Regions from separate parts of the Lactobacillus taiwanensis genome, predicted to be linked through region 1. Evidence: predicted binding sites of a transcription regulator. Region 1 holds the regulator's gene; each other region holds the start of a gene.

Region 1 (3,276 bases):
CAATTGAAAAAATTGTTGTTTGGTATCCTAAAATTATAGTTAATGATCCAGATGAGTTTGTTAAAAAACTGACAAATAAGAAAATCTTGAAGATTGATCGTTATGGTAAATACTTACTGTTTAGATTTAATGATGACTTAACAATGGTGTCACATTTGCGCATGGAAGGTAAATATCATTTAGTTACTCCAGATGCTCCTAAGCAAAAGCATGAACATGTGGAATTTATCTTTACAGATGGAACAGCTTTACGATATGACGATGTGCGAAAGTTTGGAAGAATGCATTTAGTCGAGACTGGAACAGAACGCCAGACGACTGGAATTCGACACTTAGGACCTGAACCAAATACTGATGAGTTTAGTCTTGAATATTTTAGGGATGCATTAAGTAAAAAAAGGAAAAATATCAAGAATACAATTTTAGATCAGACAGTAGTTTGCGGATTAGGTAATATTTATGTTGATGAAGTGTTGTGGCAGAGTAAAATTCATCCCCTAAGTAGCGCTAAAAAAATACCATCCGATAAGGTGGCTGATTTATATCGAAATATTAATCATACAATTGCTGTAGCAACTAAAGAACGCGGTACAACTGTTCATACTTATTTAGATGCAAATGGAGAAACTGGTGGTTATCAAAATATGCTTCAAGTTTATGGTCATGCAGGTGAACAGTGTAGCAGCTGCGGTACTGTTTTAGAAAAGATTAAAGTAAACGGACGTGGCACTACTTTTTGTTCACATTGTCAGGTGTTGTACAAATGACATATTTTTTAGGTTTAACTGGTGGAATTGCCAGTGGTAAAAGTACGGCTGATGACTTTTTCAAAAAGAAAAATATTCCAATTATTGATTCCGACTTGATTGCCCATAAGATAATGGAAGTTGGACAAGCTGGGTATCAGGCTGTTGTTGACTATTTTGGATCAAAGATTCTTACTGATAATCAAACAATCAATCGTCGCAAGTTAGGTGAGATAGTTTTTAACGATCAAGCTAAGTTAAAGAAGCTTAACAGTTTAACCCACCCACTTGTTCATCAAGAAATTAAACGACAGATGGAGCACTATCGTTTAAATCAAGAAAAATTGGTTGTAATTGATGTGCCATTACTATTTGAATCTGGCTTTGAAAGTTTATGTGATGGAGTATTAGTTATTTCGATTTCTCCAGAGTTGCAGCTTAAGCGACTGATGAAGAGGAATAATTTCACTGAAAAAGAAGCTTTAAGTAGAATAAATAATCAAATGCCACTAAGTGAAAAAGAAAAAAGAGCTACCTATGTTGTAGCGAATACTGGTACAATAAATGATTTAGAGAAAAGATTATCCGATTTATTACAAAAGATAGGCAGGTAGAGAAGATGGAATGTCCAAACTGTCACAAGAATGCTTCAAGAGTAATTGATTCTCGTCCAAGCGATGAAAACAGAGCAATTAGACGACGTAGAGAATGTGAAAATTGTGGTTTTCGGTTTACTACTTTTGAAAGGGTAGAGCGATCACCTTTATTAGTAATCAAAAATGATGGGACTCGTGAGGCCTTTAACCGCGATAAAATTTTGCATGGTGTAGTGATGGCTGCGCAGAAAAGACCGATTTCAAGTGAGCAATTAGATACTTTAGTTGACCATGTAGAAAATGAAATTCGTAAGCAAGGTCTTAATGAGATTTCATCTAAAGATATTGGTAATTTAGTGATGAAAGAGTTAGCTAATTTAGATGATGTAGCTTACATTCGTTTTGCAAGTATTTACCGTCAATTTAAAGATGTTTCAGGATTTATGGAAGCCATGGAAGATATGATGGCTAAACATGATAAGGAGTAGGTAGCCTGTGTTTGAAAGTGCTGACCCTAAGCAGCCTTTTTATGTGGCTAATCAAATAGCTGTTAGTGAGGAAAATATTAAGGTTCTAACAACTCTTTTTGAACCCTTAGTAGGAATTCAAGGAGTGGGATTATACATAACTTTAACAAAGGAATTTGATGAAGTGCCTTTTGCTAAAGATTATAAAACCTTATATCAACTTCAAGATCAGACAAATCTAAAATTAGAGGATTTATTTTCTACATTGCATCATTTAGAAGCGACAGGTTTAGTTAAGACTTTTTTAGGTTCAAACCCTGTTCTAGGCGAAGTATTAATTTTTGAAGTTGAAAAAGTTCCTTCAGCAGGTGAATTTTTTCATACCTTTTTACTTTCAAGTTTATTACTTGAACGTGTAGGGAATGTAGCATTTAATCGTTTAGTAAAGAAATTTACACCACGTACTTTTGTCGGTTTAAAAGATGCTAAAGAGGTTACTAGTGGATTTTTTGATGTATTTCATTTAAGTGCTGAAAGTGCGATTGATGCTCCTGTCGAAGTTAAAGAAGCAGCTGGCGAAGTTCCTAAGGATAATAAGAGCGAAATAAAGCTGGGCAATGAACCAGTAAAAATTGATTGGAACTTTTTGGTAGACCTATTTGCGAGCTATCACATCGATAAGGGCGAAGTTTTAAAGCATCAAGTCGAAATTAAACAGATTATTGATTTTTATCATCTAACAGAGCAAGAATTTGTGGATACGGCTTTAATTACTATGTCAGCTGGTTCAGAAAAACTGAATATGTATGCAATTCAAAACGCTGTTAACGAGAACTTCGGACTTAATCGCAATAAAAAGATGGTTAAAAAGCAATTGCAACAAGTTCCTAAAGATGCGGATAGGACTATTAAGAAATTGTCCCAATCAGATGCAGATTTACTGAAGGCTATAGATAGTAAAGTGCCAACTGATTACTTGTATGAACTAAAAGAGAAAAAGGGTGGCTATGTAACTGCAAATGAAAAGAAAGTTATTTTTCGTTTACAAGATCAAATGGGACTAACTCCGCCTTTAATTAATATGATTGTTTATGCATGTTTTGAATATGATGCTGTATTGACCGCTAATCTTGCAGACCGAATTGCTAATGATTGGCTTCAGCAAGGAATTACTACACCAGCTGAAGCAATTGCCTATCTAAAAGAAAGAAAGAATACGCGCAAGCGTCAGTATTATCGTGCACCTAAAAAGACTGTGCGTAAAACAACTGATTGGTCGAAGTATGAAAAGCAGAATCAGACTAAGAGAAAAACAATGTCTGCTGAAGAAAGAAACCGAATTTTTCGCGAATTTGGTAAAAATGAATAGGAAGTGTTGTACTGATGGAAGATATTTCTAAAGTAATTACACGAATTTTGAAAAAACGAAAATTAGATGAGGATGGTCAAAAAATTGCTAGAACGGCA
Region 2 (3,276 bases), 380 kb from region 1:
TATTAAACATGCTAAGATTGATCATATTGACTATACAGCTGATTGGGGAATTTCTTCAACGAGTAAGAGTGTTATGAAGCCATATCCTGTTACTAAAGAAAATCAATTAACTGGTGAAGCAGCCGATGCCGTCAGCGGTGCTTCAAGACATTAGTTTAATGGGATGAATATATGAAAAAACTGCGATCCAACACGATCGCAGTTTTTGCTTTATTTAACTAAATTAGGTTTCCAATTTTCGTCAAGCTTACCCATTTCTTTGAGTTTAGCAACGATTTGGTTCAAGACTTCTTGACGATCTTCTTCACTAGCCATGAAGTCTAATTTATCACCATCAATAGTCATTTTTGGTGAATAATCATACTTCTCATACCATGGCTTGTAGTAGCGGAGCAGGCGCTTGTAATAGTCTTCTAAACTTGGATCATAACTCAATTGTTCATAATTACGACCACGTTTTTGAATACGTTTAAGCATGGTATCGTATGAAACATCGATATGGACAAGCAGATCAGGATTCTTTTTAGGCATCCGATCTAATTCACTCATCATATTATGTAGAAGTTCGTAATATGTATCTACTTCTTCTTTAGTTGCACGACCAATATCGGCATTCATTTGGAAGAAAAGTGCTTCTTCGTAGATAGAACGATCAAGTACGTTATTATCGTCAGTTAACGCTGCTTTAATACTTTGGAAGCGAGTATTTAAGAAATAAACTTGCAATAAAAAAGCGTACTTTTTGGGATTTTCGTAGAATAATGGCAAAACAGGATTATCGTCTACACTTTCATAAAAAGGATTAGTACCTAAATATTTAGATAGAATACCTGTTAGACTGGATTTTCCGGCTCCAATGGGACCACTTAATACAATAACTGTCATCACGTTCCTTCTATTCGTTAACTAGTTCAAATTACCTATCTCAGCAAGTTTTTGATCGATTGTGCTGATAACTTTCTTTCGTGCATCTTCATTGGCAACAAAGTCGTATTTATCACCATCAATCATCATCTTTGGGGATGCATTATATTTTTCATACCAAGGCTCATAATAGGATAAAAGACGTGCATAGTAGTCTTTTAGATCTGGATCAGTTGATAATTGCTCAAACTTCCGGCCCCGCTTTTGAATGCGATAAAGCATGGTATCAAGAGATACATGAATATAGATTAGAAGATCAGGTTTCTTACTTGGATTACCTGGTGCTTGTTCCATCATGTTCTCAAGTAAGCTGTCATAGATCTTAAACTCAGTAGGATCTGCAATACCACTATCAACATTCATTTTGAAAAATAAAGCATCTTCGTAAATGGAACGATCAGACACACTGTTGTGATCGCGAATAGCTTGGTTGATTTGAGCCAAACGGTGATTTAGAAGATAGGTATTTAAAAGAAAAGTATAGTGTGCCATGTCTTTATAATAAAGTGGCAAAATTGGGTTGTTATCTACGCCTTCATAAAAGGCTTGGGTGCCTAGATGTTCTGCAAGAAGACTGGTTAAACTGGATTTTCCGGCTCCAATAGGCCCGCTCAATACAATAACTGTCATCACGTTCTTTCTACAATATATAGTTTGCTTTAATAGTGTAATTCAATATCTGGTATGAAAACAAGTGGTTTTTTAATTTGCTATAAAAGAAAAAAGTCAAGCGAACACGCAAAAAAATCGCAAAAAAGAAAAAACGAACTAATCTAAAAAAGATTAATTCGCTAAAATAAACGGTTTTAAATGAGGATTAATTTCTGTATTTTGGATCAAGCTTTGCAGCAGCTACTTCGTCGCAAATAATTGTTACATCTGGGTGATCTTGTAAGATAGATGCAGGAACTTCTTCAGTAACGGGACCTTCGACTAATGCCTTAACAGCGTCTTGTTTTGATTCACCGAAAGCAAGTAGAACGATCTTTTTACTGTTCATGATTGATCTAATTCCCATACAAATAGCTTGACGAGGAACTTCGTCTTCATTATCGAAGAAGCGTGAGTTTGCTTTAATAGTACTTTCAGTTAATTGAACTTTATGAGTTAAGCTGCCAAAAGGAGTTCCCGGTTCGTTGAACGCAATGTGTCCGTTTCTACCAACACCTAAAATTTGGATATCAATAGGATTTGCAGCGATAATGTCGTTATAACGATCAACTTCTTCATCGATATCCTTTGCCATTCCATTTGGAATATAAGAATGTTTAAATGGCTTCTTATCAAATAAGTGCTTTTGCATGAAGTAGTGATAACTTTGATCATTATCTGGATGTAAGCCATAATATTCATCTAAGTTGATACTTGTCATGTCAGAGAAGTCTAGGTCGCTGTCGCACATATCGTCATACAGTGGAATTGGAGAAGAACCAGTAGCTAAACCTAAAACTTTGTCACCGTCTTCCATTCCCTTTTTAATAATTTCAAATGCCTTAGTGCCGCCTTCAATATTATCTTTAGTTACGATGATTTTCATAATATATACCTCCTCGTTCATTGGTCTAGTCCATTATAAAATATAAAATTGGTCTAGTCAAATTAAACCGCTAACATTTTTAATTTTATTTTTTTCTGCGGTAAAATCTAGGTGAGGTGAGAAGAGATGGAGAAGAGTTTTGAGGAAAGTAATCTATCAGGTTTAGGTATGGGAACTTGGGGAATTGGCGAAGACACTTCAAAGAAAAAAGATGAACTTGCTGCCCTTCGCTATGGCTTAGATCATGGAATTAAAGTAATCGATACTGCGGAAATGTATGGTGAAGGAAAAAGTGAAAAGCTAGTTGGCGAGGCGATTAGAGGCTATGACCGGAGTAAAATCTTTTTAATTTCGAAATTTTATCCATATCATGCTTCTCCAGAATTAGAGCGCCAAAGTTTAGAAAAAAGCTTAAAAAGACTAGGAACCGATTATTTAGATTTATATTTACTCCACTGGCGCGGAGATAAGCGTTTATCTGAAACGGTTCGGGGACTTAAAGAATTAGAAAAAGAAGGACTAATTCGTCATTGGGGTGTGTCAAATTTTGATGTGGCTGATTTAGAAGAACTATTTAGCGTTCCTGGCGGAAAAGACTGTTTTGCTAATGAAGATCTATATAATCTCTCTGAGCGAGGGGTAGAGTACGACGTCTTACCTTGGCAAGAAAAGCACGGCGTTGGCTTTATTGGATATTCTCCCTTTAATTCAGGTAAGGGTGATTCAATCAGAATTACTAATAATCTTAAGATTGTTGCTCGCGCTCACCATGTAACGCCGCATCAAGTGATGCTCGCTTGGACTTTGAGACATGG
Region 3 (3,276 bases), 170 kb from region 1:
CTTGAATATATGATTGATCAATCTTAGTCATTAAAACCACTCCCTAGCTATTTTTAATTATATTTTAAGGAAAAATAACATCCTGTCAATTTCCTACAATTCAGAAGCTCCACTTTCTGCGTCAATTTGCTGATTATTACGATACACTTCACCATTTGGATTATCGGGATCATTTATCAATTTCTGTCCTGTTTCTTTTAGATAATATTCCACCAGTGGATAAATGTCCTGAATACTTTCATTAATTCCGATAAAGCGATGCTCCTTATTATAAATAGCTCGGTAACTATCCACCATAAAACGCTTTTGTGTATTAGTTTGATCCGCAAAGTGCAATTCTTTTGCTTCACCTGTGCTCAACTTGTGGAAAATCTCTGTTAATTGTTTCTTTTCATCTTCAGTTTTAGCTAATGCAGTAATATTTTCTCCAAGCTCCGGCGGATTATAATTCATTTCCGGCAGTTGCTTATAGTATACAAATTCTCCGAGCTTATTAAAGCTAAGCAGACTGCTAGGAAAAGATGCTAAATAATCATTTAAATCAGACACTTTCATTAAGCCTGCATTTAATTTGACATAGTCATCATCATTTACAGCCTCTTGACCATTTTTTATCCAATTTTCATTCATCTTATCTTTCACACCTCATAAACAAAAAAGCATGTCGAAGTCGACATGCTAATTTTAACTTATTTTTGATTATTATTAATTTTTAATAGACTTTAATCCTTCACGCTTTCTTCCCATATTGAACCATGGTGAAACAGTAAAGGCTAAAACATCATTAACAACATAAATTAAGGAGTTAACAGCCATTGCTAAAGTTGCATCTCCCTGTGCATAAGTAATGCCCCAAAGAATTAGTTGAAAAATTCCGCTGGCAGTCCACCAGAAATATTGGTTGTTGTATCGTAAGAAACACATAATACCAGCAGTTAATGAAATTGCAAAACTGATAGCATCGATCCAAGGACGTGGATCATTAGTAAATTTACCGATTAAGTAGCCAGATACAGCGTAAACAACTAATGTACCAACAATAGCAACAATCCATTCTTTAGTACCAAACTTACGTAAGTGGTTTTTAGTATCATCATTCCAAGATCTAACTGAAATAATAACTGGTAAGTCTAAAGTTAAAATATAGGCAATTTGTTCAAAAATTGAAAGATAATTCTTAGCAGCTAGTCCTGCATAAATGAAACAAGCTGCTGAGATTAATCCTAACCACCCATTAATTGCTTTCGTTGCATTAATAGCTAAAACACATAAGGTCCCAAGCAATGTACCAATAAAAGTAATTACTGTTAAAGTAGTAATCTTATTTTGAATCAAAATAGCTAATTGGAAGCCAAAAGCAAAGAACCAAAGCATATAATTTTGAACTGGCCAACCGTGTAATTGCTTAAAAAGCCAAACGAAGTAGTTATCCTTTCTTTCTTTACGATCTTCCTGTAATGATGTGGAATTGTCCATTTATTAACTCCTCTTTCTTTATATTAGGTCACACAATATATTGTGCCTTATCCGCATTTTTTCAAAAAAGCATCTGTATCTAGTATAGTAGTTAACAAATTGAAAACAAGAGTTTACAATTTTCGTTAAATATGCGGGTAGGTGTCATTTAAAATCCGGATAGCGCTTTCTTTATCTTGATAATCATCTTCACCTAAATTTTTATATAATTTTTTGTCTTTATGATTCAATAAGCCACGTATTTTTTATTTTTATGTTTAATTTTTTAGGTCGTTTTTTTACCTTTAGCTTGTCTTTTTCCTTACTAGTAACAGACTATTTTCCTTATCTAATAATCCATTATTTAAATATGGAGTATAATGTTCTTTTAGAAAGCTAAATGTTATTTTATTAAAAAACATTCACAATCGAGGAAAGAATAAAAATGGAACATAAAAATGATTTATTTTTTATTACTAAACTTAATGGGAAGGAAAAGTTTAGTTTTAGAAAAATTTCAGTTGGATTAGTTACTGTTGCTTTAGGTACCATCTTCTTTTTAGAAAGTGGACAAACTGTACAAGCCGCGGATCAAGCTAATAACGATTCTCAACAAAATACAACTATTAATCAAAACTCTGTCAATCCTGATAATTCTCGAACCTTAACTATTCAAAAATCAGAAACGGCAAATACTGCAAACAATACTACAGTCTCTCAAAACAATGAGACTAATCCTTCATATGAAAATAATTCTAAGCAAAATACGACCAATAATTTAAAAAATGATAAACCAACATTACAACAAGAAACTACGGCTCCAGTACAGATTACAGGAAGCTCAACCAATACTTCTCTCATTGCTGACGTAACTCAAGGTAGCTTTAACGTTCATGTTGCTAACAATTCAAGTCATCCAATCATTATCAATCATAATCAGCAAGTCAACATTTCAGTAGCAGATTCTGATAACTTGCTAAAATTTGATGTTAATGCAACTAAAATTGGCAATTTTGATGTTGGCGTTAATAATAATTCCGGTACTAAAGACTTCACCTTTACCTATACGGGAAGTGACAATGGTGTTTTGTCTGGTTTTGATGCAACTTTTCCATTTGTGGCAGTCAATTCAGCTGCCCAAGCATACCATGAACAAAATGGAGCATATCCGGATTTCAATTTACCAATTACTGTAACTTTACCTAATAGCCAATCTTATACACAAACTCTTCCAATTAAAATTAATCCTTATGAAGATAAAGTTGTAAAGGGTGAAATTTTACACGGATTTATCATGGGGCCTAAAGTTATTTGGACACCAGGTCAAGATGGTAATCCTGGTACTAACGGCATATATACTGAAAATGGTGCAAATTATACCGGTCCTGAGCCTAGCGCAGCAGCCGACATTCCAGCTGACCAACAAAGAGATGCTCGCTTAATGCAGTATGGAATTGACTGGAACTATGGTTCAGTTGCTAATGGTAATTCTCCATTAGATCCTTTATACAACGTTTTAGTCCATATTAAATTTAGCAACCATCAAAAAATTCTTCCATCAACTATTAAGGTGTTTAAAATTCCCAATGATATAAAAATAATCAATGCAGATGGTCAAAGAACAAATATTAACGATTACTATAATGAGATTATTAGTCATCAACCAAGTTTAGAAGATACTAATTTTGAAAATTTCTTAAAAAATTCAATTTATGATAATAATCACCAAATTATTATTGATCAAACGGGCCCCTTTACTGTTAACGGCCAAGATTATTCTGAGAAAGGCCCATATTTCATTCAGCTAGATACACAACTTGA

Evidence for each region. Region 1 encodes NrdR, which represses ribonucleotide reductase genes. Its sites were predicted from a motif close to ACACNATATATNGTGT; they were not measured.
Region 2: a site for NrdR is predicted at 1,565-1,580, ahead of H1A07_RS09045 (deoxynucleoside kinase). Genes of this name have one in related genera too.
Region 3: a site for NrdR is predicted at 1,507-1,522, ahead of pnuC (nicotinamide riboside transporter PnuC). Genes of this name have one in related genera too.

Annotation. Positions count from the first base shown of each region.
Region 1 covers NZ_CP059276.1:1,457,028-1,460,303, reverse strand. Annotated here, with positions in the region: gene mutM (DNA-formamidopyrimidine glycosylase) at 1-767, shown strand, start outside; gene coaE (dephospho-CoA kinase) at 764-1,360, shown strand; gene nrdR (transcriptional regulator NrdR) at 1,366-1,830, shown strand; gene H1A07_RS07105 (DnaD domain protein) at 1,838-3,178, shown strand; gene dnaI (primosomal protein DnaI) at 3,193-3,276, shown strand, end outside.
Region 2 covers NZ_CP059276.1:1,840,142-1,843,417, reverse strand. Annotated here, with positions in the region: gene H1A07_RS09055 (alpha-hydroxy-acid oxidizing protein) at 1-154, shown strand, start outside; gene H1A07_RS09050 (deoxynucleoside kinase) at 211-885, opposite strand; gene H1A07_RS09045 (deoxynucleoside kinase) at 907-1,557, opposite strand; gene H1A07_RS09040 (glucosamine-6-phosphate deaminase) at 1,742-2,461, opposite strand; gene H1A07_RS09035 (aldo/keto reductase) at 2,588-3,276, shown strand, end outside.
Region 3 covers NZ_CP059276.1:1,624,857-1,628,132, forward strand. Annotated here, with positions in the region: gene pepT (peptidase T) at 1-31, opposite strand, end outside; gene H1A07_RS08045 (PAS domain-containing protein) at 94-630, opposite strand; gene pnuC (nicotinamide riboside transporter PnuC) at 706-1,476, opposite strand; gene H1A07_RS08055 (mucin-binding protein) at 1,901-3,276, shown strand, end outside.